DNA from 3 places in the Streptomyces sp. WG7 genome. Region 3 is predicted to be linked to each of the others. Evidence: riboswitches for the same ligand, from Rfam matches in the RefSeq annotation. Region 3 holds a riboswitch; each other region holds the start of a gene.
The links. Region 3 has a riboswitch for cyclic di-AMP ahead of ACP4J0_RS00445 (transglycosylase family protein). Riboswitches for the same ligand answer to the same signal wherever they lie in the genome.

Region 1 (10,237 bases), on a different contig from region 3:
CCCGCCGCAGCTGCTCCTCGTCCGCGAGGTCCAGGCGTACGCCGCCCAGGTCGGCGCGGTGGCGCAGGTGCGGGGCGGTGGCCTTGAGGGCGACGGGGTAGCCGATGGTCCGCGCGGCGGCGACGGCGTCGTCGGGGGTGGGGGCGGGCAGGGCGCGGTGGACATGGATGCCGTACCTGCCGAGCAGGTCGCAGGTCTCCTGCGGGCCGAGCGTGAGCCCCTGCCCGCGCGCGAGGTGCCCGGATATCAGCTCGGCGGCGCCCTTCTCGTCGATGTCCTCGTACTCCGGCACCTTGCCGGGGTCGGCGGCGTCGCGTCGCCACTGGGCGTAGGCGACGGCCTGGGCGAGGGCGCGGACGGCGCGTTCGGCGGCGGGGTAGGCCGGGATGAGGCGGGCGCCTTCCGTCCCCCCGCCGCCGGGCTCGCCGGTGGAGGGCCGCTGCGCGGAGGCGGGGCGGTCGACGGCGCCTGCCCCGGAGGCCAGGGGCGCCCGGGGCACGGCGGCCGAGAGCGCGTGCGGCCCGGGGGCCGGGGCCACCTGGGGCTCGGCGGACGAGGCGGCCCGGGGATCGGTGGACGAGGCGGCCCGGGGATCGGTGGACGAGGCGGCCCGGGGATCGGTGGACGAGGCGGCCCGGGGATCGGCGGTGGACGAGGCAACCTGGGGATCGGTGGGCGCAGCGGCCTGGGGCCCGTCGGACGAGACGGCCTGGGGCTCGTCGGATGGGGCAGCCCGGCTCTCCGCCGTCGAAGCCACCCGGGGGCCGGCGGCCGAAGCCGCCGTCTCCCGCCCGTCGGACGAGGCGGCCCGCGGCCCGCCGGGCGGAACCGCCTGCGGCGCCGTGCTCGTCGCCGCGGACAGGGCCTCCGCCAGGCCGCCCAGCTCCACGTGGACCACGAGGACCGGCTTGGCGGGCACCCCGGCCGCCGCCGAGCGGAGGGCCTCCGCCAGCGCCGCGTCTCCCGCCTGCCCCTCCCCCACCGTCGGGATGGCGGTCACCACCACCGCGTCGCACGTGTCGTCGGCCAGGGCCCGGGACAGGGCCTCGTGGAAGTCGCCGGCCGAGGCTGCCGTGGTCAGGTCCAGGGGAGGGTGCGGCCGCAGCCCCTCGGAGAGGCAGGCGTCGTACGTCAGCAGCCCCAGTGATTCCGAGTTCCCGAGGATCGCCACCCTCGGTCCGGCGGGCAGCGGCTGGCGGGCGAGGAGCAGACCCGCGTCGACCAGGTCGGTGATCGTGTCGACCCGGATCACGCCGGCCTGCCTCAGCAGCGCGGAGACCGTCGCGTGCGGCAGCCGTGTCGCCCGTACGGCGTGCCCCTGGGGCGCCACACCCCCGTGCCGGGCGCCCTGCACCACGACCAGCGGTTTGACGGCCGCCGTCCGCCGTGCCAGGCGGGTGAACTTGCGCGGGTTGCCGATGGACTCCAGGTACATCAGCGCGACGTCCGTCTCCGGGTCGTCGTACCAGTACTGAAGGACGTCGTTGCCGGAGACGTCGGCCCGGTTGCCGGACGAGACGAAGCTCGACACGCCGGTGACGCCGGTGACCCCGCCGCCGCGCCGGTGCAGCCGGGACAGCAGGGCGATGCCGATGGCACCGGACTGGGCGAACAGGCCGATCCGTCCGGTGCGGGGCATCTCGGGGGCGAGGGAGGCGTTGAGCCGCACGTCCGGGGACGTGTTGATGATCCCGAAGGCGTTGGGCCCGATGATCCGCATGCCGTACGTGCGCGCGTGCCGCACGAGTGCGCGCTGGCGTTCGCGTCCTTCGGGGCCGCTGTCGGCGTATCCGGCGGAGATCACGACGAGACCCTGCACCCCGTGCTCGCCGCACTCGGTGACCACCTCGGGGACGTGCTCGGCGGGCACGGTGACGACGGCCAGGTCGACGGGGCCGTCGATGTCGCGCACCGAGCGGCGCGCCGGGACCCCGTCCAGTTCCGTGCCGCCCTGGGGGAACGCCTTGTTCACGGCGTACAGCGACCCCGTGTAGCCCGCGTCCCGGATGTTGCCGAGGATGCTGCGGCCGACGCCTCCGGGTGTGCGGCCGGTGCCGATGACCGCCACCGACCCGGGCTGCAGCAGCCGCTGAACGGAACGCGCCTCCGCGCGGTGCTCGCGCGCGTACTGCACGGCGAGCGAGCGGTCGGTGGGTTCGAGGCCGAACTCCAGGCGGACCACGCCGTCCTCGAAACTCCGCTTCTGGGTGTACCCGGCGTCCATGAACACCTTGATCATCTTGGTGTTGGCGGGCAGCACCTCGGCGGCGAAGCGGCGGATGCCGCGCTCACGGGCGACGGCGGCGATGTGTTCCAGCAGCGCGGAGGCGACGCCGCGCCCCTGGTGGGCGTCCTGGACGAGAAAGGCGACCTCGGCCTCGTCGGAGACGGGAGGGGCGGGCGCGAAGCGCCCTCCGGCAAGGGCGGTGGTGGGCGAGGGGTGGGACGTCGCGGGTGTTCCACCGGCGCCGATCCGGTCGTAGCGTACGGTGGCGATGAACTCGCCGCCGATGGTGGCCGCGAGTCCCACCCGGTCCACAAAGTCGTGGTGCGTGAAGCGGTGGACGTCCTTGGCGGACAGGCGAGGGTACGGCGCGAAGAAGCGGTAGTACTTCGACTCGTCGGAGACCTGCTCGTAGAAGCTGACCAGGCGCTCGGCGTCATCAACGGTGATGGGGCGGACGCGCGCGGTGCCGCCGTCGCGCAGCACCACGTCGGCCTCCCAATGGGCGGGGTACTCGTGCCGGTCCGACGAGGTCTGCATGGGCCCCAGAGTACGGCTCGCGTACGACAACGGCGCGAGGCAGTCTGTGGAGGACGGAAGCTCGGACCGAGGCCGCGGTCCGACGACCACACGGGCGGCACACAGCCGTCCGGGCACGCTTCACGATGTGGGAAACTGGTCTAGACAAGACTGGTCTAGACAACATGAACCCCTGAATACCTGAAGGGCAGCATCACATGGCTGAGCGCCGCGTCAACGTCGGCTGGGCCGAGGGCCTCCACGCCCGCCCCGCCTCCATCTTCGTCCGAGCCGCCACGGCCACAGGCGTCCCGGTGACGATCGCCAAGGCCGACGGTTCCCCCGTCAACGCGGCCTCCATGCTGGCCGTCCTCGGCCTCGGCGCCCAGGGCGGCGAGGAGATCGTCCTCGCCTCCGACGCCGAGGGCGCGGACGCCGCCCTGGAGCGGCTGGCGAAGCTGGTCTCCGAAGGGCTCGAGGAGCTTCCCGAGACCGTCTGAGCCGTCTGAACCGTCTGACGGACAGCAGCATTGAAAGGCCCGCCCGGACCACCGGGCGGGCCTTTTGATTTCTTTCGGCTTCGCTCTTCTGCGGGCATCCGGGCATTCCGGGGCGTCGGTAGGCCAGGAAGTCGAGAAGTCAGAAAGTCGAGAAGCCAGAAAGTCGGGCAACCGGGCAGCCGGGCAGCAAAAAAGACTCCTCGAATTACTCTTACCCTCTCTTGTATACGGCCCTCGCGTTAAGCCCGCAGGCTCGACGTGTTTACGGCACGTTGCGATTTCCTCACACGCCTTGTCCGTTCGCCGTCGGAAGCGAATCGCAGCCGGTATCCCGGCGTCGACCGCTCGGTGTGCAGCATCATGAGCGCCCGCGCGCGCTCGCTGTCGCCCCGGGCCACCGCGTCGGCGATCGCACCGTGCTCCGCCCAGTACTCCACGGGTCCGGCCGGCGCGTCCACGGTGTACATCCAAGCGATCTTGTGGCGCAACTGGGTCAGCAACGCCGCCAGGGAGGGGCTGCCCGCGGCCTGGGCGAGGGTGTCGTGGAACCAGCCGCCCAGGGAACGCAGATCCTCGCTGTTGCCCTGCCTGGCCCGCTCCTGCCCCAGCCTGACCAGTCCGCGCAGCACCTTGAGGTGGGCCTCGGTACGGCGCCGGGCGGCCCGGGAGGCGCCGAGGGGTTCGAGGAGCGTACGGGCCTCCAACAGGTCGGCGGCCTCCTGTTCGCCGGGTTCCGCCACGCACGCGCCCGCATGCCGCCGGGTCACCACGAAGCCCTCGGCCTCCAGCGTGCGCAGGGCCTCACGGACCGGGACGCGGGAGACTCCGTAACGGCGGGCGAGCAGTTCCTCGGTGAGCCGGCTGCCGCGCCCGTGGACGCCGGCGACGATGTCGTCCCGGATCGCCGTGCACACCGAGTGCGCCGGAATACGCATGCCCGACCTCCGCCTTGATCCCCAAGAAAACGTCGACGATTGACGCGTGAGCAGTGACTCTAGGCCAGTCGGGCGGATATTCCGACGGCGGGGCGGATTTCATGGACATTTTTTGGACAGCGGCGACGCCTGGATCACCCACGGAAATGCGAACGCCCCGGCTCGGGAGCCGGGGCGTTCGAGTGCCGTACCGTCCGTCGTCAGACGTTCACACCGTGGGAGCGGAGATAGGCGACGGGGTCCATGTCCGAGCCGTACTCGGGGCTCGTACGGGCCTCGAAGTGCAGGTGGGCTCCGGTGACGTTGCCGGTGGCGCCGGAGAGGCCGATCTGGTGACCGGCGGCGACCGCCTGGCCGACCGAGACGGCGATGGAGGACAGGTGGCCGTACTGCGTGTACGTGCCGTCGTGCATCCTGATCACGACCTGGTTGCCGTACGCCCCGCCCCAGCCGGCCTCGACGACGGTGCCGACACCGACCGCGTGCACGGAGGTGCCGCTCGCGGCGTGGAAGTCGATGCCGGTGTGGCTGCCCGAGGACCACAGGGAGCTGCCGGCCTGGTAGGCGGTGGAGACGTAGGAGGCGGTGATCGGCGACACGAAGGTGTTGAGGCGCTCGCGCTCCGCCTCGCGCGCGGCGCGCTCCTTGGCCTCGCGTGCCTCCTCGGCCGCCTCGACGGCCCGCTCGCGTGCGGCCTCCTGGGCCGCCTCACGGGCGGCGGCGTCCAGCGCGGCCCGCTTCTGCGCGGTGGCCTGGGCGTCGATCTCGTCGGCTACGGCGTCGCCGATGGTGACGACCGGGGTGAGTCCGCTCTGCTCCGCCTCGGACTCGGCGGCGAGCGCCGGAGCGGCGAGGGTGCCGACGACACCGGTGGTGGCGAGGGCCGCGACGCCCGCCGCGTGGGCGGTGGTGCGATGCATCCGGCTGGGACGGCGATGCTTGCCGGTGGCGCGCGTGAACGCCATGTGGAGGCTGGTCCTTTCCTTCCCTCTCGCCTACCGGGTTAGCTGACGGGTTCGGAGCAGGAAGGTCTCCTACGGACCCCCTCGCTTCACGCGCGGGCGTCCGATTCACCCCAGGGACTGCGATGGGTCCCCGGCTCCCCTGGCTCGCGCCGTACGGGGACTCGGCGATGGCTGTCCGGTGCCGCGGGTGCGGCGCACTGCCTGACGAACAGCCCGGACGACGCTAAACGGGGTGTCTTCAATCCTCAAACGCAACCGGCCTTTTGTAGCGCACGCCACAGGGCAGACGGTCAGTCAGCCCCTCAATTCGGACAAAAGGCGGCCCTGGTGACACTGTGGTCACCAGGGCCGCCACGCGCGCGTGCCGCTACTCGGCCGCCACGACGGTCACTTCACCGATGCCGAGGGCCTCGACGGGCTCCTTGATCTGCGCCGCGTCGCCGACGAGGACCGTCACCAGACGGTCCACCGGGAAGGCGTTCACGACCGCCGCCGTGGCCTCCACGGTTCCCGTGGCGGCCAGTTGGCGGTAGAGCGTGGCCTGGTAGTCGTCCGGCAGGTGCTGTTCGACCTGGTCGGCCAGCGTGCTCGCCACGGCCGCAGCCGTCTCGTACTTCAGCGGCGCCACACCGACCAGGTTCTGCACGGCGACGTCGCGCTCGGCGTCGGTGAGCCCGCCCTCCGCGACCTTCCGCAGCACCGTCCACAGGTCCTCCAGCGCGGGACCGGTGTTGGGGGTGTCGACGGAGCCGCTGATGGCCAGCAGGGCGGCGCCCGTGCCGTCGGGCGCGGAACGCAGGACCTGTGCGAACGACCGCACGCCGTAGGTGTAGCCCTTCTCCTCGCGCAGGACGCGGTCCAGGCGCGAGGTGAGGGTGCCGCCGAGGCAGTAGGCGCCGAGCACCTGGGCGGGCCACACGCGGTCGTGCCGGTCGGAGCCGGTGCGACCGATCAGCAGCTGCGTCTGGACGGCTCCGGGGCGGTCCACGATGACGACCCGGCCCCTGTCGTCGGCGGTCACCGGCGGCACGGGACGCGGCTCGGCGGCGGAGCCGGTCCACGCGCCCAGCGTGTCACCGAGCAGCGCGTCGAGGTCGACGCCGGTGAGGTCGCCGACGACCACCGCGGTGGCCGTGGCGGGCCGGACGTGCTTCTCGTAGAAGGCGCGTACGGCCGCGGAGTCGATGCTCGCGACCGTCTCCTCGGTGCCCTGACGCGGGCGCGACATGCGCGTCCCGGCCGGGAACAGCTCCTTGTAGAGCTCCTTGGCCGCGCGGCGTGCCGGGTTGGCCAGCTCGTGCGGAATCTCGTCGAGCCGGTTGCGGACCAGCCGCTCGACTTCGCTGTCCGCGAACGCGGGCGCCCGGAGGGCGTCGGCGACCAGGCCGAGGGCCTTGGCGAGGCGCGAGACGGGCACCTCCAGGCTCAGCCGGACGCCGGGGTGGTCGGCGTGTGCGTCGAGGGTGGCGCCGCAGCGCTCCAGCTCGGCGGCGAACTCCTCGGCGGAGTGCTTGTCGGTGCCCTCGGAGAAGGCGCGCGCCATGATCGTGGCGAGGCCGTCGAGGCCGGCCGGTTCGGCGTCGAGGGGTGCGTCCAGATTGATCTCGACAGCGACGACCTGCTGGCCGGGGCGGTGGCAGCGCAGCACCGTCAGGCCGTTGTCGAGGCTGCCGCGCTCCGGGGCCGGGAACGCCCACGGCTTGGGCTCGCCGGCCTGCGGCTGAGGGTGGAATTCCATGGTGGCGAGCTCGGTCACTTGGCCGCCTCCTCGTTCTCGTCGGTGGCGTTCGTGTCGGCGTCGTTGTCGTCGGCGTTGTCGTCGGCGTCGGCGGGGGCCGTGGGCTCGTAGACGAGCACCGCGCGGTTGTCGGGACGCAGGCGTGCCTTGGCGACCTCCTGGACCTCCTCTGCCGTCACCTCGAGCACCCGCTGCACGGCGGTGAGGGCGAGCTGCGGGTCGCCGAACAGGACGGCGTACCGGCACAGTTCGTCGGCGCGGCCCGCGACCGTACCCAGGCGGTCCAGCCACTCGCGCTCCAACTGGGCCTGGGCGCGCTCCATCTCCTCCGGCGTGGGCCCCTCCTCCGCGAACCGGGCGAGCTCCTCGTCGATGGCGGACTCGATGACCGGCACCTCGACGTCACCGGACGTCTTCACGTCCAGCCACCCCAGGGAGGGTGCTCCGGCGAGCCGCAGCAGACCGAACCCGGCGGCGACGGCCGTGCGGTCGCGGCGCACCAGCCGGTTGTACAGGCGGGACGACTCGCCGCCGCCCAGGACGGTGAGAGCCACGTCGGCCGCGTCGCACGCGCGCGTGCCGTCCTCCGGCAGGCGGTAGGCCGCCATCAGGGCGCGGGCCGGGACCTCCTCCTCGACGATCTCGCGCAGCTGCCCGCCCATGACATCCGGCAGCGAGCCGTCCCGGGGGGCCTGCTTGCCGTCGTGCGAGGCGATGGAACCGAAGTACTTCTCGATCCAGGCGAGCGTCTGCTCGGGGTCGATGTCGCCGACGACCGACAGCACCGCGTTGTTCGGCGCGTAGTAGGTGCGGAAGAACGCGCGCGCGTCCTCCAGCGTCGCCGCGTCCAGGTCGGCCATCGAGCCGATCGGCGTGTGGTGGTAGGGGTGGCCCTCCGGGTAGGCGAGGGCGGTCAGCTTCTCGAAGGCCGTGCCGTAGGGCACGTTGTCGTAGCGCTGGCGGCGCTCGTTCTTGACGACGTCACGCTGGTTCTCCATCGACTCGTCGTCCAGGGCGGCCAGCAGGGAGCCCATGCGGTCGGCCTCCAGCCACAGAGCGAGCTCCAGCTGGTGGGCGGGCATGGTCTCGAAGTAGTTGGTCCGCTCGAAGCTGGTGGTGCCGTTGAGCGAGCCGCCGGCGCCCTGCACCAGCTCGAAGTGGCCGTTGCCCTTGACCTGGGCGGAACCCTGGAACATGAGGTGCTCGAAAAGGTGAGCCAGGCCGGTACGCCCCTTGACTTCGTGGCGGGAGCCGACGTCGTACCAGAGGCACACCGCCGCGACCGGGGTCAGGTGGTCCTCGGAGAGCACCACGCGCAGGCCGTTGGCCAGGCGGTGCTCGGTCGCTGTCAGGCCGCCGGAGCCTGCCTGGGCTGTGGCCGTGTGACCCATGGGCATGTACGTCCCTTCGATCGCGAAATCCTTGGCGGAATCACTTGGTGAAACACTTGGTGGATCATTGGGCGGAACTGCGGAATTCCGCCGATCCTTCCGATCCTGCCACTGTATGCAAGCGTGCGGGCCGCCCGTGGAGTTCCCGGACCTCGTACGCCGAGAGCGAGAACGGGGTCGGCGACCCGGCGGGGGCGGGGGCGCGGCACGAGGGCGTACCCTGCGGGCAGCGCCGGGCCGGGCAGCCCGTGACGGGTCCTGGTCGGTCGCTGTCAGTGCCGCGGTCCACAATGGACCGCGTCAGATCACCGTTCACGCTTCAGCAAGGAGCCGGCAGCGATGGCCCGCCGTAGTACGAAGACCCCGCCGCCCGACGACTCGTACGAGGAGAAGATCCTCGACATCGACGTCGTCGACGAGATGCAGGGCTCCTTCCTCGAGTACGCGTACTCGGTCATCTACTCCCGTGCGCTGCCGGACGCCCGCGACGGCCTCAAGCCGGTGCACCGCCGCATCGTCTACCAGATGAACGAGATGGGCCTGCGGCCCGAGCGTGGCTACGTGAAGTGCGCCCGCGTCGTCGGCGAGGTCATGGGCAAGCTGCACCCGCACGGCGACGCGTCGATCTACGACGCCCTGGTGCGCATGGCCCAGCCTTTCTCGATGCGCGTCCCCCTGGTGGACGGCCACGGCAACTTCGGCTCGCTGGGCAACGACGACCCGCCGGCCGCCATGCGGTACACCGAGTGCCGGATGGCCGAGGCCACCAGCCTGATGACGGAGTCCATCGACGAGGACACCGTCGACTTCGGCCCGAACTACGACGGCCAGGAGCAGGAGCCGGTGGCACTGCCCGCCGCCTTCCCGAACCTGCTGGTCAACGGCGCCTCGGGCATCGCGGTCGGCATGGCCACGAACATGCCGCCGCACAATCTGCGCGAGGTCATCGCGGCCGCCCGGCACCTCATCCGGTACCCGAACGCCGACCTCGAAGCCCTGATGAAGCACGTTCCGGGCCCCGACCTGCCCACCGGCGGCCGGATCGTCGGTCTGCCCGGCATCCGGGACGCCTACGAGACGGGCCGCGGCACGTTCAAGATCCGGGCGACGGTCGCCGTGGACACGGTGACGGCCCGCCGCAAGGGTCTCGTCGTGACCGAGCTGCCCTTCGCGGTCGGCCCGGAGAAGGTGATCGCCAAGATCAAGGACCTGGTCGGCTCGAAGAAGCTCCAGGGCATCGCCGACGTCAAGGACCTCACCGACCGCGAGCACGGACTGCGCCTGGTCATCGAGATCAAGAACGGCTTCGTGCCGGAGGCGGTCCTGGAGCAGCTCTACAAGCTGACGCCGATGGAGGAGTCCTTCGGCATCAACAACGTCGCCCTGGTGGACGGCCAGCCCCTCACCCTGGGCCTCAAGGAACTGCTGGAGGTCTATCTCGACCACCGCTTCAACGTCGTGCGGCGCCGCAGCGAGTACCGCCGCGCCAAGCGCCGCGACCGTCTGCACCTGGTCGAGGGCCTGCTCACCGCCCTGGTCGACATCGACGAGGTCATCCGCCTCATCCGCTCCAGTGAGAACTCCGCACAGGCCAAGCAGCGCCTGATGGAGCGCTTCTCGCTGAGCGACGTCCAGACCCAGTACATCCTGGACACGCCGCTGCGGCGGCTCACCAAGTTCGACCGCATCGAGCTGGAGTCCGAGCAGGACCGGCTGAACGCGGAGATCGAGGAGCTGACCCGGATCCTCGACTCCGACGCGGAGCTGCGCAAGCTGGTCTCCACCGAACTGGCCGCGGTCGCCAAGAAGTTCGGCACCGACCGCCGTACGACACTGCTGGAGTCGAGCGGCGCCCCGGTCGCCGCCGTGCCGCTCCAGGTGGCGGACGACCCGTGCCGGGTGCTGCTGTCCTCCACGGGCCTGCTGGCCCGCACCGCGAACGACGAGCCGCTCGTCACGGAGGCG
Region 2 (10,237 bases), on a different contig from region 3:
CGGACCTCGTACGGGCGGGCCTTCGTACGCCTGCTGCCCGTACTGCTGATCGTCGTCGCCATCCTGTACGACCTCTTCACCCCGAGGTACTTCACCGCAGGCCCCCTCTACACGGCCGCGCCCCTGGTCGCCGCCCCGATCTACTCGCGGCGCGGCACGGCGCTCACCGGTGCCGCCGTCGTCGCCGCCGTCGTCGGGCTGCAACTGAGCAAGGGCGTCATCCACTACGTCGACTCCCTCACCGAACTGATCACCATCGCGACGGTCGCCGTGCTCGCCGTCCTCGTGAACGGCTTCGTCCGCCGCACCGGCGAGCGCCTCGTCTCCGTGCGCGAGATCGCCGAGGCCGCCCAGCGCGCCGTGCTGCCCGAGCCCGCCGAGCGGATCGGCGGCTTCGAGATCGCCGCCTGCTACGAGGCCGCGCAGGCCGACGCCTTCATCGGCGGCGACCTCTACGCCGTACAGGACAGCGCGCGCGGCATCCGGCTCATCGTCGGGGACGTGCGCGGCAAGGGCATGGGCGCCGTGGGCGCCGTCGCCGTCGTGATCGGCGCCTTCCGGGAGGCCGCCGAACAGGAGGCGACGCTGGAGGCGGTGGCGCAGCGGCTGGAGCGGGCGCTGGCCCGCGAGGGCTCCCGCCGGGACGGACTGGACGCCTTCGAGGGCTTCACCACCGCCGTGCTCGCCGAACTCCCGCACGGCGACGGGGTCGTCCGCATCGTCAACCGCGGCCACCCGCCGCCCCTGCTGCTGTACGCCGACGGCACCCTGCGCCCACTGCCCGCCCGGGAATCGGCGCTGCCGCTCGGCATGGGAGAGCTCGGCGTGTGGCCCGACCGTGCGGAGGAGGCCGACTTCCCCGGTGGGGCCACACTGCTGCTGTACACCGACGGAGTCTCGGAAGCCCGGGACGCCCAGGGCGAGTTCTACGACCCGCAGGCGCGGCTGGCCGGCCGCGTCTTCCGGCATCCGTCGGAACTGCTCGGCACCCTCGCCGACGACGTGCGCCGGCACTCCGGGGGCGGCATGGCCGACGACATGGCACTGCTCGCCGTACGACGGCCCTGACCGATGTCACGGCACGTGACGGACCGACCGCCCTCCGCATAACAACTGACACACCATCAGAAAGTTGTGACGCGAGGGGGAATACTGAGACGGGGTCAACTCGCCCCGCTTTGACCGCCCATGAGGCGTACGTCCCGGCCGGATTCGTTAATGATCTAGAGGAACGGCTTGGAATCCGAGCCTCGCGTCTATTAACGTTCGATAACGCAGCGCGGTCGTCCCAGCCGTCACAGAAGGCGGCTCCGTGCGCACGCGCCGAATCCCGCAAGGGAACCGGGGAACCACCACATTGGGGTGAATCGGGCGTAAGGCGCCGTGGAGACACGGCGGATATACGCGCGTAGGAGACCTTCCTGCTCCGAACCCGTCAGCTAACCCGGTAGGCGAGAAGGAAGGAAAGGAGCACGCCCACGTGGCGTCCAACCGGCCTGCCCCCGAGGCCCCGTTCGTGCCGAACCAGCACGACGCGGACACCTTCGGCTACGACGGCTACCGCACCGAAGAGGGCCCCTGGGAGGAATGGAATCCCACCGCGGAATCCATCCGACCGGTACGCGGCCGGCACCGCGTCGCCAAGCAGCGCGGCGGACTCGCCCGCAGCTCCACCGTCCTCGGCGTCGGTGTCATAGCGGCCGTCGGCGCGGGTGGCATGGCCAGCGCGCAGACCGGCAAGCCGCCGGTGTCGATCTCCATGCCGGACCTGCCGAACGTCGGCTCGCTCATCTCCGACGACGAGGAGCCGGAGCCCGAGGGTTCCGCCACCCCGCTCAGCGGCATCGGCGTGGCGGCCGCCACCGCCACCGGCACCGAGGACACCGCCGGCGCCGGTGAGACGCTGCGGGCCCGGATCATGGCGCAGGCCGAGCAGCAGCAGGCCCAGGTGGAGAGCAAGGCCGCCGCCGAAGCCGTCGCCGCAGCCGAGAAGAAGGCCGCGGAAGCCGCCGCCGAGGCGGAGAAGGAGGCCCAGGCCAAGGCCGCCGCCGCCAAGAAGAAGGCGCAGGAGGCGGCCGAGAAGAAGGCCGAGGCCGAACGGCTCGCGAAGCTGGCCAAGCAGTACACCCTGCCGACCTCGTCCTACACGATCTCCTCGAGCTTCGGTCAGGCCGGCGCCTACTGGTCCTCCGGCTACCACACCGGCCTGGACTTCGCCGCCCCCACGGGCACGCTGCTCAAGGCGGTCCACAGCGGCACCATCACGTCGGCCGGATACGACGGGTCGTACGGCTACAAGACCGTGCTGACCCTCGATGACGGAACCGAGATCTGGTACGCCCACCAGTCCTCCATCAGCGTCAGCGTCGGCCAGAAGGTCGCCACCGGCGACATCATCGGCCGCGTCGGCGCCACCGGCAACGTCACCGGCGCCCACCTCCACATGGAGGTCCACACGGCCGACGGCGGCGGTATCGACCCGATGGCGTGGCTGCAGAACAAGGGCCTCAACCCCTGAGTACCCACGCTGACCCATCCGCTCCCCGCTGATCCCCGGCGGTCCTGACGGCAACCCCCCGACGTCAGGGCTGCCGGTTTGCGGGTTCTTTGCGCCACGGCCGGAATCACATCGTCCGGTGTGTTCGTTGACGCAGGACATGACTTCTCTGCGCAAGCTCGGCTCCTCCGACCTGGAGGTCTTCCCCCTCGCCCTCGGCGGCAACGTCTTCGGCTGGACCGCCGACCGGGACCGCTCCTTCGCCGTCCTCGACGCCTACACCGCGGCCGGCGGCAACTTCCTCGACACCGCCGACTCCTACTCGGCGTGGGTCGACGGCAACACCGGCGGAGAGTCCGAGACCCTCATCGGCGAGTGGCTCGCCTCCCGCGGCAACCGCGGCGACGTCGTCCTCGCCACCAAGGTCAGCCAGCACCCCGAGTACCCGGGACTGACCGCCGCGAACATCAAGGCCGCCGCCGACGCCTCGCTGCGCCGCCTGCGCACCGACCACATCGACCTCTACTACACCCACTTCGACAAGCCCGAGGTGCCGGTGGAGGAGATCATCGGCGCGCTCGACGAGCTGGTGAGGGCGGGCAAGGTCCGGCACATCGCCGCCTCCAACATCTCCGCGGAGCGGCTCGCGGAGTCCCTGGCCTTCTCCGACCGCGAGGGCCTCGCCCGCTACGTGGCCCTCCAGCCCCACTACAACCTGGTCTCGCGCGACACGTACGAGGGCGAGCCGCGCGACCTCGCCGAGCGGGCCGGGCTGGCCGCCGTGCCGTACTACGCCCTCGCGTCCGGCTTCCTCACGGGCAAGTACCGGCCCGGTGCGGACGTCGACAGTCCTCGGGCGGGCGGCGCCGCGAAGCACCTGGAGACCGAGCGCGGCCGGCGGGTCCTCGCCGCCCTCGACGAGATCGCCGAGGCCCACGACGCTCCCGTCGCCACGGTCGCCCTGGCCTGGCTGGCCGCACAGCCGACGGTGGCCGCGCCGATCGCGTCCGCGCGCACGGTGGAGCAGCTGCCGGCGCTGCTGGGGGTGGCGGAGCTGAGCCTGACGGAGGACGAGGCCGGGAAGCTCACGGAGGCGTCGGCCTGAGGGCCGGTCGCGCCGGCGGACCGGGCGCTGTGGGCCGTAAGCACCGGGAGCTGTGGGCCGTAAGTCTGCGGGCGGGGCGTCCGATGGCCGGGCGTCCGCGGGCCGGGCGCCGTGCGACGGGCGGCTGCGGGCTTACGGCCGGTAGGGGTCGGGCGGGGCGTACGGGTGGTGCGGGCTGGAAGGGGCGTAGGGGTTGCTCGGGGAGTATGCGGCCGGTGCGGGGTACGGTGCCGGGGCCGCCGCGGGACGGCCGGGGCCGTACGGCCCGTACGCGTACGGCCAGGCCGGTACCGCCACCGGCACGGGTGGCGCGGTGGCCCGCGCCGCGTAGTCCAGCGCCGGTCGGGCCACGTCGCGCCGGTGCCACAGGGCGTCGAGCAGTTCCCGCTCCCGCAGGGTGAAGTCGGCGCCCGCCGTGCCCCGGCGCCCCCGCTGCCGGAGGAACGCCAGCGAGGTCGCGTACGCCTCGTACCGTGCCACCGCCCGCGCCGCCTCCTTCCCGCCGTGCCGGTGTGCGTGCTGCCGGGCGATGCGGCGGGCGCGCATCGAGCCGAGCGCGTACGGTTCGGCCGGTGCCAGCCACCCGGCCATGACGTACACGGGCAGTTCGGTCCGTACGGTGCCCAGTTCGCGCTGCCGGGTCCAGATCACCAGCCAGGTCAGCAGACCGAACGAGGGCACCATGACAGCCGCGTACACGGAGAGGAAGCCGTACTCGCCGAACGAGGCCGAGCCGTTCCACAGCGCGTGCATGCCCATCGCGAGCAGCAGGCCGCACAGGGGGAGCAGGGCCCGGCGCAGGCGGTGACGGCCCGCCCGGAGCGCGGCGATGCCGAAGCCGATACCGGTGAGCACGGTGAAGAGCGGGTGGGCGAACGGCGACATCACGATGCGGACGAAGAAGGTCGCCGCGGTGACGGACGTCAAGCCGCTGTCGCCGGTGAGCTGGTCGGTGCCGAAGGCGGTGCCCAGGTAGAGGATGTTCTCGGTGAAGGCGAAGCCGGTGGCGGTGACACCGGCGACGACCACGCCGTCGACGATGCCGGTGAAGTGGCGCCTGCGGAAGAGGAAGACCAGGAGGACGGCGGCGGCCTTGGCGGACTCCTCGACGACCGGGGCTATGACCGTGGCGCCCAGGGTGTCCGCGCCGGCCGGGTCGGCGGTGGCCGTCGCTATCCACCTCGTCGCGAAGCTGTTCGCGACGATCGCTATCAGCGCCGCCGCGCAGGCACCCCAGGCGAAGCAGAACAGCAGGTTCCGCCAGGGTCCGGGATCGACCCGGTCCAGCCAGCGGAACGCGGCCACGAGCAGCGGCACCGGCAGTACCGCGAGGCCCAGCCCCACCAGGAACCCCCGCGTACCGGTCTGTTCGCGCACCAGGGCCAGGATCACCAGGCCGGCCAGCGCGAGCAGTGCCACCAGTGCGCCGTGCCGGACCCAGGCGCGCTGCCACCAGTGCGGTTGCATGTGCGGACGCGTCGGGTACGGGGGACTGGTGGCCACGGCATGGACCCTAACCGGTGGAGGGCTGCTCCTTGTGCGGTACGCGGTGGAAGAGCAAGTCGTTCACCACATGACCCTTGTCCAGTCCCTGGCCCTCGAAACGGGTCAGCGGGCGGTGGGCGGGGCGCGGCGCGAATCCGCCGCCCGGCACGGTGTTCTCGAAGTCGGGATGCGCGGTGAGGACCTCGAGCATCTGCTCCGCGTACGGCTCCCAGTCGGTGGCGCAGTGCACGAAGGCGCCCGGCGCGAGCCGGGTCGCGGCCAGGGTCAGGAACTCCGGCTGGATCAGGCGGCGCTTGTGGTGCCGCTTCTTGGGCCAGGGGTCGGGGAAGTAGACGCGCAGCCCGGCGAGGGAGTCGGGGGCGAGCATCTCGCGCAGGAGGATGATCGCGTCGCCGTTGGCCACCCGGACGTTGGACAGTCCGTCCCGTTCCGCGAGACCGAGCAGGTTGCCCTGGCCGGGGGTGTGGACGTCCACGGCGAGGATGTTGGTGTCCTGGTCGGCGGCGGCCATCTGGGCGGTGGCCTCGCCCATGCCGAAGCCGATCTCCAGGACGACGGGGCGGGAGTTCCCGAACAGCTCGCCGAGGTCGATGACCCGCTGCCCGTCGATGTCCAGCCCCCACACGGGCCACAGCCGCTGCAGCGCGTCCGCCTGCCCGGCGGTCACCCGGCTCCGGCGGGGCTGGAAACTCCGAATCCGCCGCTCGAAGTGCGAACCGGCGGGATCGGCCTTCGGCCCGTCGGGAAACCGGGGCTCACCCTTGGTACGGGTGTGCCGGACGGAGACGCCGGTATGCGGTGCGGCGGGCTGGGGGGCGGCTTCGGGGGCACGGTGGAAGTCAGACACAGTGCCTCAATTTTACGGCCACCGGTGCGCGTCACCGCGGGCAGTCGTGGCGCCTCCAGGACCTGAACGGCCCGGGAGGTGCTTCAGGGGCGGCACGGAGGTGACCCAGGGGCGGCACGGTGGCGGCACGGGAGGTACCCCAGAGGCGACACGAGGGTGGTGGAGACTGCCCCCCGCTCGAGCGGCCCGCCCCGCGCCGGGCGACGCGGCAGACCCCGGATCACCGCACCGCCGCCAGCATCGCCAGCGCCCTCCGCCCCACCTCCCGCCCGATCGGCAGCGACGCCGTCGCCGCGGGCGAGGGCGCGTTCAGGACGTGCACGGCGTGGGCGCCCTCGCGGATCAGGAAGTCGTCGACCAGCGTCCCGTCCGCCAGCACCGCCTGCGCCCGCACCCCCGCGGGCGCCGCCACCAGGTCCCCCTCCGTCACCGCGGGCAGCAGCCTGCGCACGGCGCTGGTGAACGCCTCCTTGGACAGCGACCGCCGCAGCTCGCCCGCCCCGTACCTCCAGTGCCGCCGGGCTATCCGCCACGACCCCGGCCAGGTCAGCGTCCCGCCCAGCTCGCGGGGGCGCACCACGCCCCAGCCGTACCCCTCCCGGGCCAGCGCGGGCACCGCGTTCGGCCCGACGTGGACGCTCCCGTCGATGCCGCGGGTCAGGTGCACGCCGAGGAACGGGAACGCCGGGTCCGGCACCGGATACACCAGTCCCCGCACCAGCTCCGGGCGCGCCAGCTCGTAGTACTCACCCCGGAAGGGGACGATCCGCATGCCGGGGTCGTCCCCCGTCATGCGGGCGATCCCGTCGCAGTGCAGCCCGGCGCAGTTGACCAGGACCCGGGCGCGGAGCACCTCCCCGGAGCGGGTGCGGGCGGCGACTCCGAGGCCCGGACGGCGGTCGATGTGCCGCACCTCGGCGCCGTAGCGGATCTCCGCGCCGGATGCCCGGGCCAGCTGCCGGGCCACGGCGGTGTAGTCGCAGATGCCGGTCGTGCCGACGTGGATGGCGGCGAGGCCGCGCACCTCGGGCTCGTACTCCGGGATCTGGGCGGCGCCCAGCTCGCGTACCGGTATGCCGTTCTCCCGGCCGCGCTGGACGAGGGCGTGCAGCCGGGGCAGCTCGGCGCGGTCGGTGGCGACGATCAGCTTGCCGGTGACGGCGTGGGCGATGCCGTACTCGGAGCAGAACTTGACCATCTCGGCCGCGCCCCGGACCGCGTAGCGGGCCTTCAGCGAGCCCGGGCGGTAGTAGACGCCGCTGTGGATGACGCCGCTGTTGCGGCCCGTCTGGTGCCGGGCCGGTCCCGGCTCCTTCTCCAGCAGCGTCACCCGGGTGCCGGGCGCCGCGCGGGTGATCGCGTACGCCGTCGACAGGCCGACGATTCCGCCGCCGATCACCAGCACGTCGCAGTCGTACGCGATTCCGCGCGCGATGCCGTGCGGGACCCCGCTCCGCACTCGTTCCATCTCCGGCCCACCTCCCGGCTTCGATAGTGCACTGCGCCACTGACAATGCCTTCAAACCCGGGAGGCGGGGGCGGATCAGGCCGTGGTCATCAGCAGGGGCCGGGCGCGCTCGCGCAGCTCGACCACGCGTGGTTCGTCGCCGTACGGCTCCAGGCGGTGGAGGAGGTCCTTGACGTACTCGGTGGTGCGGGCGGAGGAGATGCGGCCGGCCACCTCGACCGCCCGCACGCCCTGCTCGCAGGCCGCGTCCAGATTGCCCGACTCCAGCTCGGCCACCGCCGAGACGACGAGCCGGAGGCCGTGCGAGCGTACGAACTCCTCCGTCGGCTTCGACAGGGCCTGCTCGGTGAAGCGGCGGACCTGGCGCGGTGCCTTCAGGTCGCGGTAGCACTCGGCCGCGTCGGCGGCGAACCGGTCGTAGGAGTAGAAACCCAGCCACGTCGGGTCGCTGTCGCCGGGGCGGGCGCGCTCCAGCCAGCTCTCGGCGGCCTTCAGGGCCGCGCCGGCCGCCGCCGCGTCGTTCGCGCGCGCGTGGGCGCGGGCCTCGACCAGGCGGAAGAAGCTCATGGTGCGGGCCGTGGCCAGGCCGCGGTTGCGTTCCAGCGCGGCCTGCGCGAGGTCCACGCCCTCGTCGCCGAAGCCGCGGTAGGTCGCCTGGAGGGACATGGAGGCGAGCACGTAGCCGCCCAGCGGCACGTCGGCCGCCGCGCGGGACAGGCGCAGGGCCTGGATGTAGTACCGCTGGGCCGCCTCCTGCTGGCCCGTGTCGAAGGCCATCCATCCGGCCAGGCGGGTCAGTTCGGCCGAGGCGCCGAACAGGGCGCGGCCGACCTCGTCGGAGTAGGAGCCGAGGAGCAGCGGGGCCGCCTCGACGCGCAAGCACTCGGGGACCATCGACGAACGCCAGTCGCCGCCGCCGTACTTGGAGTCCCAGCGCCGGGCGTCCTCGGCGGCCTCCCGCAGCTTGCGCACATCGCTGTGGCCGACTTTGAGCGGTGCGCCGGAGCCCTCGGCCGGGCTCGCGTCACGCGCCACCGAGCTGTCGGCCGGGGTTATCAGCCAACGCGAGGCGGGCGTTGCGTATGCGCTCACTGCGAACGAGCCGGCCAGCGACTGCCAGATGCCGCCGGCGCCGGACCGGCGGCCGGCGAGGTCGAGACGGTACAGCTCGGTGGCCGATCTGACGGCCTGGCCGACGTCCCGGGGGAAGGCGAGGCCCACTTCGGGGGCGGGATCCGCGTCCGCCAGGCCGATCTCGTGGAGCGGCACCGGGCGGCCGAGCTTCTGGCCGATGGCGGCGGCGATGAGGTGCGGCGCCGCACCCTGCGGCACCATTCCCTTCGACACCCAGCGTGCCACCGACGTCTTGTCGTAGCGAAGAGTCAACCCGCGTTGGGCGCCGAGGTCGTTGACGCGCCGGGCGAGTCCTGCGTTGCTGATTCCCGCGAGGGCGAGAACGGCGCCGAGCTTCTCGTTCGGCCCGCGTTGCTCCCTGGACATGCGCCACCCCTCGACACAGACGGCTGCCGCGCTGGCATAACCACGCGGCATTCGTAAACCCAGCGTAGTTCGCCGGATCCCATGCGTTAAGAGGCATTGTTCCGGATGGCGGGATTGTGGTCCGTACTGAAGTGCGGTGCGTGCACGGTCTGTTGCCGCGTGCTCCCGGTGTGTGGCCGTGCGCCCGGCCGTGCGCTCTTCTCCGGCCACGCCGGGAGCGGTTCCATGGGCGGTGCGTGGGTCGGCCCGCTGTACTGGATCCAGTGGGCTGGGGGACACCGCCGCCTACATCCCCGCGGGCGGCGGACGGGTCCGGGGGGCGTGCCTCGCCTCCCGGACCGCGCGCCGCCGGTCGGGGTGCACAGCCTGTACGGAGCGTGTTCGAACGCGTTCACGTGGCGCCGATTTGGCTGAAAATCAACCCGGGTGATTCCGGGGTGGCACCGCCCTCACCACGGGAGTTGAGGGCGCGTTGGGTAGCCAAAGAGCGCGTTGCGGGGGCGCATTCACGTCGTCTTCGCGCCCTCCGGGGGGAACCGGAGAGGGAGTCGGCGTCCTCGCGTGAGTCTCCGCGGGGGCGCGTTTCTGGGGGCACTCGCGGCTCCGCCGATGCTCTGCGGCGCGCCCTTCATGGCAGCATGGGGAACCAGTTCGTACGGTGCACTGGTTGTCCACAGTCTGTGGAGGCGTCGATGCGGTGGTTGGTGGGGTGGAGCAGCACCGCCGTGGGAGCCGCGGGCATAGCCGGCGCGGGCGGCTCCGCGGGAGCCACCGGCTACGACGGCGAGACCGTGCAGCCCGTGGGCTCCCAGCTGTTGTGGGGCGACCCCGACCCCCTGTGGGCGGTCGGCGACTGGCGCCCCGACGAGGTGCGCGTCGTCACGGCCGACCCGCAGACCAGGATCGCCGTCCTCGGCATCTGCGGCGCGACCGACGAGCAGCTGCGCGTCGGACTGTTCGCCGCGCGCGGCGGAGCCCTCCGGCACCTGACGGCGTGGCCCGGCAGCTACACGGCCGTCGTCCAGGTGGGCCGGCGGATCACCGTCTGCGGTGACCTCGCGGGCGTACGCCCGGTGTTCCACGCCCCCTGGGCGGGCGGCACGGCGTACGCGACGGCCGCGCTGCCCCTGGCCGACCTCATCGAGGCCAACCTCGACTTCGGGCACCTCGCCGCGCTGCTCGCCGCGCCCGACGTGCCGGCCGCGCTGGACGACTCCACCCCGTACGACGGCGTGAAGCGCATTCCGCCGGGGCATGCGCTGATCCTGCGCGCCGGGGCGCGCGAGATCGCCGGGTACGAGCCGGTGGCCTCAC
Region 3 (10,237 bases):
CTCTTCACCTGGGAGTTCGCCAGCGACCCCTACCCCGCCTACGCCTGGCTGCGCGAGCACGCCCCCGTGCACCGCACCCGGCTGCCCAGCGGAGTGGAGGCCTGGCTGGTCACCCGGTACGCCGACGCCAAGCAGGCCCTCGCCGACCCGCGGCTGTCCAAGAACCCGGCGCACCACGACGAGCCCGCGCACGCCAAGGGCAAGACCGGCATTCCGGGGGAGCGGAAAGCCGAGCTCATGACCCATCTGCTGAACATCGACCCGCCGGACCACACCCGGCTGCGGCGGCTGGTCAGCAAGGCGTTCACGCCCCGCAGGGTCGCCGAGTTCGCACCCCGGGTGCAGGAGCTCGCCGACGACCTCATCGACCGGTTCGCCGGCACGGGTTCCGCCGACCTGATCCACGAGTTCGCCTTCCCGCTGCCCATCTACGCCATCTGCGACCTGCTCGGCGTACCCCGCGAGGACCAGGACGACTTCCGGGAGTGGGCGGGCATGATGATCCGTCACGGCGGCGGGCCACGGGGCGGGGTCGCCCGGTCGGTGAAGAAGATGCGGGGCTATCTCGCCGACCTCATCCACCGCAAGCGCGCGGCCCTGCCGGCCGAACCCGGCCCCGGCGAGGACCTCATCTCCGGGCTCATCCGCGCCTCCGACCACGGCGAGCACCTCACCGAGAACGAGGCCGCGGCGATGGCCTTCATCCTGCTCTTCGCCGGTTTCGAGACCACCGTCAACCTGGTGGGCAACGGAGTGCACGCCCTGCTCACCCACCCCGAACAGCGGGCCCGCCTGCAGACGTCCCTCGCCGCGGGCGAGCGCGGCCTGCTGGAGACGGGCGTCGAGGAACTCCTGCGGTACGACGGTCCCGTGGAGCTGGCCACCTGGCGCTTCGCCACCCGGCCGCTCACCATCGGCGGGCAGGAGATCGCGGCCGGCGACCCCGTCCTCGTCGTCCTCGCCGCCGCCGACCGGGACCCGCAGCGGTTCGCGGACCCGGACACCCTGGACCTCTCCCGCCGGGACAGCCAGCACCTCGGGTACGGCCACGGCATCCACTACTGCCTCGGCGCCCCGCTCGCCCGGCTGGAGGGGCAGACCGCGATCGGCACGCTCCTCACCCGCCTCCCGGACCTGCGCCTCGCCGCCGACCCGGCCGAACTGCGCTGGCGCGGCGGACTCATCATGCGCGGTTTGCGCACCTTGCCCGTCTCGTTCACGCCGGTCGCGTCGTCGTCGGCCGACGACGGCCCGCCGTCGACGCAAAGGTGACACGCGCTCAACTCTGTGATCTTCACGTGATCTGCGCGGCATGAACTTGTGACAAGCGATCATCTGCCTATACGTTCACGAATCAGCGTGGCGCCCCGAGCACCACCCGTCGCGCGGTCCCCGTTGTCTCGTGAAAGGTCGTCGCATGCTCTCCGGGAACGGTCGTCACCGCCGCCCCCGCCAGGCTCCCGCCCTGGTCGTCGCCGCCGGAGTGACCGGCTCCGCCATCGCGATCCCGCTCCTCGGCGCCACCGGCGCCCACGCGGCCGACGGGGCGAGCTGGGACCGGGTCGCCGAGTGCGAGACCGGCGGCGCCTGGAGCCAGAACAGTGGCAACGGGTACTACGGCGGCCTGCAGCTGTCCCAGGACGCCTGGGAGCAGTACGGCGGCCTGGAGTACGCGCCCAGCGCCGACCAGGCCAGTCGCTCCCAGCAGGTGAGAGTCGCCGAGAAGATACACGCGGACCAGGGCATCGCCGCCTGGCCGACGTGCGGTCTGCTCGCGGGCCTGGGCGACGGCTCGGCGTCCGCCGGCGGTGGCTCGGGTACGGCGGGTGACGGCTCGTCGGAGGGATCGGACACCTCGAAAGAGCCGTCGGGCCTTCCCGGACTCTCCGGTGCGTCCGGCTCGACCGGCTCGTCCGGCTCGTCCGGTTCGACGGAGCCGGCGGATCCCACGTCCGAGGCGTCCCCTTCGGCTCCTTCCTCTCCCGCGTCCCCTTCCTCGCCCTCCTCGCCCTCCGCTGACCCTTCGTCGGACAGCGGGGACGATTCGACCAAGTCCGACACGTCCCCCGGCTCCGGGTCCACGGAGAGCGGCGAACCGCAGAACACCGGCGCTTCACCCACGCCCTCCCAGGAAGCCGGCGAATCGGACAAGCCGGGGCGGAATGACGGCTCTTCGGCCCTCACCGACACGGAGGAGTCCGGCGCGGGCCGGCACCGGGGCGGCAGTGCCGACGAGGGGGCGGTGGACGGTCGTACGGGCGAGTCGTCGGGGCGGCACGCCTCGCGCGGTGAGGGTGACGCGCGCCAGGCCGTGGACGGCTCGTACACCGTGCGTTCCGGCGACAGCCTCTGGGGCATCGCCGACTCTCTTGAGCTGGACGGCGGCTGGCGTTCGCTCTACGCCGGCAACAAGGAGGTCGTCGGCGCCGACCCCGACCACATCCTGCCCGGTCAGACGCTCACGGTCACGGGCGAATCGGGCGAAAAGTAGGGGGAGTTCGCGTCACGGTTAGAGATCGTATGTCCGTTTTGGATCTCGTGAGAGATAGGTCTCAGAAGCCGTGATCGTCTTTGTAAATCCGCGGAGCGCGTGACTACGGTCATGACCGCCCGTCATCGCGGGCCCCGGCTGCCGCAACGCCGAATCCTGCCAGCGGCCGTCCGGGAACAGTCGTCGCGTCAAGCGCCGAAGGCAGGAGCGGGGGACCCAAGGTAAGTGCCGCACCGGGCAGTTGAACCGGAGCGGCTAGGGGTGGAGCCGAGTTCCGCGAGGAACCCGGCCGGGCAACTCAACCGGCCCGAACCCGACAGCTCACCTCGCAGGCGTCGGTGAGGGGATCAACCATGCTGTTTTCCGGCAAGGGCAAGCACCGCCGTCCGTCCAAGGCCACCCGTGTCATCGCCGTCGCCGGTGTCACCGGTGCCGCCGTCGCCGCCCCGCTGATGGCGGCCGGCAACGCCTCCGCCGCCACCGCGTCCGAGTGGGACGCCGTCGCCCAGTGCGAGTCCGGCGGCAACTGGTCCATCAACACCGGCAACGGCTACTACGGCGGCCTGCAGTTCTCCGCCTCCACCTGGGCCGGCTACGGCGGCACGCAGTACGCCGCGACCGCGGACCAGGCCAGCAAGGCGCAGCAGATCGAGATCGCCGAGAAGGTGCTCGCGGGCCAGGGCAAGGGCGCCTGGCCGGTCTGCGGCACCGGCCTGTCGAACGCCGCGTACACCGGCGGCGGCTCCGGTGAGAGCCAGGACAGCGGCTCCTCCCAGGGCTCCGGCTCCTCCCAGGACTCCGGCAGCTCCGAGAGCGCGCAGAGCCAGGGCAGCGGCTCCGGCGCCGACCGCTCCGCCGAGCAGAAGGCCTCCCGCTCCGCCGAGCGTCCGGCCGCCGAGAAGACCGTCACCACCCCGACCGGCAAGAAGGTCGAGAAGGGCGACGGCGAGTACAAGGTGGTCACGGGCGACACCCTCAGCTCGATCGCCGAGGAGCACGACGTCGAGGGCGGCTGGGCCGAGCTGTTCAAGCTGAACGACGACATCGTCGACGACGCCGACCTGATCTACCCGGGCCAGCAGCTGCACCTGAAGTAGGCAGCAGCTCCCCTTGCTCCCGCTCCGGCGCGTGTTCCCCCGTACGCGCCGGAGCGGGATTTTCATGCCCTGACCCCGCACCCCGTTCCACCCTGACCCCGCACCCCGTTCCCGCCCTGATCCCGCACCCCGTTCCCGCCCTGATCCCGGCTCCGTTCCCGCCCTGATCCCGGCTCCGTTCCCGCCCCCGAATCCGGCCGGGTTTGCGGAAACGTCTTTGTTCCGTTCGGAAACAATTTACTCTCGGTTCTGTCCAGCGGGTGGGCCATCGGCTGGCCGATCGCCCGGAGCCGGTTAGGCTCGGTCCCGCAGAGCCGCTGCGGTCCTGTGGACCCGCGCGTCACACCGAAGCGTCACATTGAAGAAGGAGATGCTCGTGCCGTCCATCGACGTCGTCGTAGCCCGGGAAATCCTGGACTCCCGAGGCAACCCCACGGTCGAGGTCGAGGTCGGCCTCGACGACGGCAGCACGGGTCGTGCCGCCGTTCCGTCCGGCGCCTCCACCGGCGCCTTCGAGGCCATCGAACTCCGTGACGGCGACTCCAACCGTTACCTGGGCAAGGGCGTCGAGAAGGCCGTCCTGGCCGTCATCGAGCAGATCGGCCCGGAGCTCGTCGGCTACGACGCCACCGAGCAGCGCCTGATCGACCAGGCGATGTTCGACCTGGACGCCACCGACAACAAGGGCTCGCTCGGCGCCAACGCCATCCTCGGCGTCTCGCTCGCCGTCGCCCACGCCGCCTCCGAGGCCAGCGACCTGCCGCTCTTCCGCTACCTGGGCGGCCCCAACGCGCACCTGCTGCCGGTGCCGATGATGAACATCCTGAACGGCGGCTCGCACGCCGACTCCAACGTGGACATCCAGGAGTTCATGATCGCCCCGATCGGCGCGGAGTCCTTCTCCGAGGCCCTGCGCTGGGGCGCCGAGGTCTACCACACCCTGAAGAAGGTCCTGAAGAGCAAGGGCCTGGCCACCGGCCTCGGCGACGAGGGCGGCTTCGCCCCGAACCTCGGCTCCAACCGCGAGGCCCTCGACCTCATCCTCGAGGCCATCAAGGAAGCCGGCTACACCCCCGGCGAGCAGATCGCCCTCGCGCTCGACGTCGCCGCGTCCGAGTTCTACAAGGACGGCTCCTACACCTTCGAGGGCAAGGAGCGCACGGCCGCCGAGATGACCGAGTACTACGCCGAGCTGGTCGAGGCGTACCCGCTGGTCTCCATCGAGGACCCGCTGTTCGAGGACGACTGGGACGGCTGGAAGATCCTCACCGGCAAGCTCGGCGACAAGGTCCAGATCGTCGGCGACGACCTGTTCGTCACCAACCCGGAGCGCCTGGCCCGCGGCATCGAGGAGAGCGCCGCCAACGCCCTGCTGGTCAAGGTCAACCAGATCGGTTCGCTGACCGAGACCCTGGACGCCGTCGAGCTGGCCCAGCGCAACGGCTTCAAGTGCATGATGTCCCACCGTTCCGGCGAGACCGAGGACGTCACCATCGCCGACCTGGCCGTCGCCACCAACTGCGGCCAGATCAAGACCGGCGCCCCGGCCCGCTCCGAGCGCGTCGCCAAGTACAACCAGCTGCTGCGCATCGAGGAGATCCTCGACGACGCCGCGGTGTACGCCGGCCGCAGCGCGTTCCCGCGCTTCAAGGGCTGACCGCGGCCCCGAGAGGCAGCGTCGTACGTACGTCCCCGTACCCGGTCCCGTACCGTGTGCGGGGACGTACGCGTGTGCACGGGAGGCGGAGACCAGGATGGCCGTGAAGGACCGGGACCGTTTCTCCACCGCGACCAGGATCCGGATCATCGGGGAGCAGACCGCGGCCCGGGTCTACCGCTCGCAGACCAAGCGCCAGGCCCGCCGCTCCCGGCTGACCGGCCGGGCCGCGCTGCTCGCGATGGTGCTCTGCTCGCTCGTCGTGGCGCTCGCCTATCCGATACGGCAGTACGTCGCCCAGCGTGCCGAGATCGCCGATCTGCGGCGGGAGCAGCAGGAGACCCGGGACCGGGTCGAGGAACTGCGCGACCTCAAGGCACGCTGGCAGGACGACGCCTACGCCGAGCAGCAGATCCGGCTGCGGCTGCACTACGTGATGCCGGGGGAGACCGGGTTCGTCGTCGTCGACCCGGACGCGGCCAGGAAGGCCCGCGCCGAGGCCGGTGCCGCCGACCGCCCCTGGTACCGGAACGTATGGGACGGGGTCGACAAGGCCGACACCGCCGCCCGCCGGCAGTGAACCGACAGCGCCGGCAGTGACTCAACAGGAAGACCAGCAGAAGACAGCCATGCAGACTCCCCCGCCGACCACCCCGCGCACCGAGCCCACCGACGCGGACGTCGAGGCCTTCAAGCAGCAGCTCGGACGACCCCCGCGCGGCCTGCGCGCCATCGCGCACCGCTGCCCCTGCGGCCAGCCGGACGTCGTGGAGACGGCGCCGCGGCTGCCCGACGGCACTCCCTTCCCCACGCTGTACTACCTGACGTGCCCGAAGGCGGCCTCCGCCATCGGCACGCTGGAGGCGAACGGCGTGATGAAGGAGATGACCGAGCGCCTCGCCACCGACCCGGAGCTGGCCGACGCCTACCGGGCCGCGCACGAGGACTACATCCGGCGCCGCGACGAGATCGAGGAGCTGACCGGCTTCCCGAGCGCGGGCGGCATGCCGGACCGGGTCAAGTGCCTGCACGTGCTGGTCGCCCACTCGCTGGCGGCCGGTCCCGGCGTCAACCCGCTGGGCGACGAGGCGATCGCGATGCTGCCCGAGTGGTGGCGCAAGGGGCCGTGCGTGTCCCTTCCGGCTCTCACGGACGAGGAGGACGGCAAGTGACCCGTGTAGCCGCCGTCGACTGCGGTACGAACTCCATCCGGCTGCTGGTCGCCGACGCCGACCCCGGGACCGGTGAGCTGACCGACCTGGACCGCCGCATGACCATCGTGCGGCTCGGCCAGGGCGTCGACCGCACCGGGCGGCTGGCCCCCGAGGCGCTGGAGCGGACCTTCGCCGCCTGCCGCGAGTACGCCGGGATCATCAAGGCGCACGGCGCGGAGCGGCTGCGCTTCGTGGCGACCTCGGCCTCCCGGGACGCGGAGAACCGGGACGACTTCGTGCACGGGGTGCTGGACATCCTCGGCGTGGAGCCGGAGGTCATCTCGGGCGACCAGGAGGCCGAGTTCTCCTTCACCGGCGCGACCAAGGAGCTGGCGGGCCGCGACCACCTCGAAAAGCCCTACCTGGTCGTCGACATCGGCGGCGGCTCGACCGAGTTCGTCGTCGGCGACGACCACGTGCGCGCGGCCCGCTCCGTGGACGTCGGCTGCGTGCGGATGACCGAGCGGCACCTGGTGCGCGACGGGGCCGTGACCGACCCGCCCACCGCCGAGCAGGTCGCGGCGATGCGGGCCGACATCGAAGCCGCCCTGGACCTCGCCGGGGAGACGGTGCCGCTGCGCGAGGCGCGCACGCTGGTGGGGCTGGCCGGTTCGGTGACGACCGTCTCCGCGATCGCCCAGGAGCTGCCCGAGTACGACTCGGCCGCCATCCACCACTCCCGGGTCTCCCGCGCGCGCGTCCGGGAGATCACCGACTGGCTGCTGCGCTCCACGCACGCCGAGCGCGCGGCCGTCCCCTCCATGCACCCCGGCCGCGTGGACGTGATCGGAGCGGGCGCTCTCGTACTGCTGTCGATCATGGAGCGGACGGGTGCGGAGGAGGTCGTCGTGAGCGAGCACGACATTCTCGACGGGATCGCGTGGTCGGTGGCGTAGGTGTCCGCGGTCGTGGTCCGAGCGGGACGGGCGACGGCTGAGCGCGTTCCGAGGGGCCCTCCGGGGCCCCTCGGTGACATCCTGTCGGGAAACTTCGTGAAGTTCTTCACAAGGAATTTGGTCCTGCCGGACGACATAAGCGCGCCGGTTGACCCTTTTGGGGGTTCAACAGCCCTTTGAACGCGTTCAGGGCGGTGTTCCGCAAGGGGTCCAGAAGGATGCCGCGGGATGGTGGTCCACTGCCCTCGGAGGTGCGGAGAAGCAGCTCACGCGGCATTGACAACGGAGCGCACTACACGCTGGTTCCTTCCCCCGCCATGATCTCCGTCACGTGGGCGGCGGATAGTAGCACAGCCTTCACCGAAGCTTGTGAAGGGGCGCACGAACCACCCCCCTCGGGCGGGTGGATACTCGATGGCATGAGCACCACGGAGCGTCCCAGGATCCTCGTAGTAGGCGGTGGGTACGTAGGCCTGTACGCAGCTCGACGCATCCAGAAGAAGATGCGTTACGGCGAGGCGACCGTCACCGTCGTCGACCCGCGGTCGTACATGACCTACCAGCCCTTCCTCCCCGAAGCCGCCGCCGGCAACATCTCCCCGCGGCACGTCGTCGTCCCCCTGCGGCGCGTGCTTCCGAAGGCGGAGGTTCTCACCGGCCGGGTCACCACCATCGACCAGGACCGCAAGGTCGCGCGCATCGCCCCTCTGGTGGGCGAGGCGTACGAGCTGCCGTTCGACTACCTGGTCATCGCCATGGGCGCGGTCTCCCGCACCTTCCCGATCCCCGGCCTCGCCGAACAGGGCATCGGCATGAAGGGCATCGAGGAGTCCATCGGCCTGCGCAACCACGTACTGGAGCAGCTCGACAAGGCCGACTCCACCACCGACGAGGAGATCCGCCGCAAGGCGCTCACCTTCGTCTTCATCGGCGGCGGTTTCGCCGGTGCGGAGACCATCGGTGAAGTCGAGGACATGGCCCGCGACGCGGCCAAGTACTACCGGAACGTCTCCCGCGAGGACATGCGTTTCGTCCTCGTGGACGCCGCCGACAAGATCCTTCCCGAGGTCGGCCCCAAGCTCGGCCAGTACGGCAAGGAGCACCTCGAGGGTCGCGGCGTCGAGGTCTACCTGTCCACCTCCATGGACTCCTGCGTCGACGGCCACGTGGTGCTGAAGAACGGCCTGGAGGTCGACTCCAACACCATCGTGTGGACGGCCGGCGTCAAGCCGAACCCGGCGCTCTCCCGCTTCGGTCTCCCGCTCGGCCCCCGCGGTCACGTCGACTGCCAGCCGACCCTCCAGGTCACCGGCACCGACTACATCTGGGCCGCGGGCGACAACGCCCAGGTGCCCGACCTCGTCGGCCGCAAGGCGGGCAACGAGAACGCCTGGTGCCCGCCGAACGCCCAGCACGCGCTGCGCCAGGCCAAGGTCCTCGGCGACAACGTCGTCTCCGGCATGCGGGGCTTCCCGCAGAAGGAGTACAGCCACGCCAACAAGGGCGCGGTGGCGGGCCTCGGCCTGCACAAGGGCGTGGCGATGATCGTCATGGGCAAGATGAAGATCAAGCTCAAGGGACGTCTCGCCTGGTACATGCACCGCGGCTACCACGGTCTCGCGATGCCGACCTGGAACCGCAAGATCCGCGTCTTCGCGGACTGGACGCTCGGCATGTTCCTCAAGCGCGAGGTCGTCTCCCTCGGCGCGATGGAGACCCCGCGCGAGGAGTTCTACGAGGCCGCCAAGCCGGCGCCGGCCGCCGCGCCGAAGGCCGCCGACAAGGGCGAGCAGGCCGCGAAGTCGGAGAAGACCGAGGAGAAGGCCAAGGCCTCCTGACCTCCGGCCGTCCGTACCCGCGTACCAGCGGGGCGTGCAGTACCGGCAAGACCTTGCAGCACCCGCAGTTCCCGTAGTACCGGCAGTACCCGTAGTACCCGTAGTACCCGTAGTGCCCTCGAAGGGGTCGCCCGCCATCCGTGGTGCGGGCGGCCCCTTCGTGCTGTGCCGACCGGGCGAAAATCTCGTGGTGTGCACAGGTGTTTTGCTCGGTCGTCACGCGCGCCGGGGACTGTACGGCGGGCTCCCAGGTGTTTACGTGGTGTTGGACATTCCGGGATCGCTCGTCACGGAGGTATGCCATGGCTGACGCCGCGCTGCGGCTGCAGAACCTCTTCGAACAGTTGCTGGGAACACCACTCCCGGTGCGCATCCGTGCCTGGGACGGTTCGCAGGCGGGTCCGCCGGGCACGCCGACCCTCGTCGTCCGCAACCGCAGGGCCCTGCGCCGCCTGCTGTTCAAACCGGGTGAACTGGGCCTGGTCCGCGCCTGGGTGGCGGGCGACCTCGACATCGACGGTGACCTCTACGCCGCTCTCGGGCTGCTCGCAGGTCTCGTCTGGGAGCGCGGTGACGACGCCCGCGGTGTCGTCGAGGCGCTCCGCGACCCGGAGGTCCGGGCGGCCGTGCGCGGTCTGGTCCGGCTCGCCGGGCCGCCGCTGCCGCCCGCCCCGCCACCGGAGGAGGTCCGCCGGGCCCGCCGCCACCTGCACACCAAGCGCAGCGACAGGCGGGCCGTCAGCCACCACTACGACGTCGGCAACGACTTCTACGAGCTCGTCCTCGGCCCCTCCATGGTCTACTCCTGCGCCTACTGGCAGGCCCCCGAGGCCGAGGGCGGCACCCTGGAGGACGCCCAGCGCGACAAGCTCGAACTGGTCAGCCGCAAGCTCGGCCTGAGCCCCGGCCGGCGCCTGCTCGACGTGGGCTGCGGCTGGGGCTCCATGGCGATCCACGCGGCCCGCGAGCACGGCGTGAGCGTCGTCGGCGTCACCCTCTCCCAGGAGCAGGCCGCCTACGCCCGCAAGCGGGTCGCCGACGAGG

Region 1: another riboswitch for cyclic di-AMP. It lies ahead of ACP4J0_RS07795 (M23 family metallopeptidase); the one in region 3 lies ahead of ACP4J0_RS00445 (transglycosylase family protein).
Region 2: another riboswitch for cyclic di-AMP. It lies ahead of ACP4J0_RS31025 (M23 family metallopeptidase); the one in region 3 lies ahead of ACP4J0_RS00445 (transglycosylase family protein).

What each region holds. Positions count from the first base shown of each region.
Region 1 is NZ_JBNGGE010000005.1:75,465-85,701, reverse strand. Features, by position in the region: gene ACP4J0_RS07810 (GNAT family N-acetyltransferase) at 1-2,764, opposite strand, end outside; gene ACP4J0_RS07805 (HPr family phosphocarrier protein) at 2,962-3,243, shown strand; gene ACP4J0_RS07800 (GntR family transcriptional regulator) at 3,483-4,178, opposite strand; gene ACP4J0_RS07795 (M23 family metallopeptidase) at 4,379-5,143, opposite strand; cyclic di-AMP (ydaO/yuaA leader) riboswitch at 5,156-5,320, opposite strand; gene ACP4J0_RS07790 (M16 family metallopeptidase) at 5,511-6,899, opposite strand; gene ACP4J0_RS07785 (M16 family metallopeptidase) at 6,896-8,278, opposite strand; gene ACP4J0_RS07780 (DNA gyrase/topoisomerase IV subunit A) at 8,612-10,237, shown strand, end outside.
Region 2 is NZ_JBNGGE010000044.1:47,068-57,304, forward strand. Features, by position in the region: gene ACP4J0_RS31020 (PP2C family protein-serine/threonine phosphatase) at 1-1,068, shown strand, start outside; cyclic di-AMP (ydaO/yuaA leader) riboswitch at 1,312-1,469, shown strand; gene ACP4J0_RS31025 (M23 family metallopeptidase) at 1,481-2,518, shown strand; gene ACP4J0_RS31030 (aldo/keto reductase) at 2,658-3,602, shown strand; gene ACP4J0_RS31035 (PrsW family intramembrane metalloprotease) at 3,735-5,105, opposite strand; gene trmB (tRNA (guanosine(46)-N7)-methyltransferase TrmB) at 5,116-5,955, opposite strand; gene lhgO (L-2-hydroxyglutarate oxidase) at 6,176-7,423, opposite strand; gene ACP4J0_RS31050 (MFS transporter) at 7,499-8,923, opposite strand; gene ACP4J0_RS31055 (asparagine synthase-related protein) at 9,616-10,237, shown strand, end outside.
Region 3 is NZ_JBNGGE010000001.1:94,573-104,809, reverse strand. Features, by position in the region: gene ACP4J0_RS00455 (cytochrome P450 family protein) at 1-1,272, shown strand, start outside; gene ACP4J0_RS00450 (transglycosylase family protein) at 1,418-2,491, shown strand; cyclic di-AMP (ydaO/yuaA leader) riboswitch at 2,675-2,841, shown strand; gene ACP4J0_RS00445 (transglycosylase family protein) at 2,845-3,588, shown strand; gene eno (phosphopyruvate hydratase) at 3,965-5,245, shown strand; gene ACP4J0_RS00435 (FtsB family cell division protein) at 5,343-5,825, shown strand; gene ACP4J0_RS00430 (DUF501 domain-containing protein) at 5,875-6,417, shown strand; gene ACP4J0_RS00425 (exopolyphosphatase) at 6,414-7,355, shown strand; gene ACP4J0_RS00420 (NAD(P)/FAD-dependent oxidoreductase) at 7,775-9,193, shown strand; gene ACP4J0_RS00415 (class I SAM-dependent methyltransferase) at 9,496-10,237, shown strand, end outside.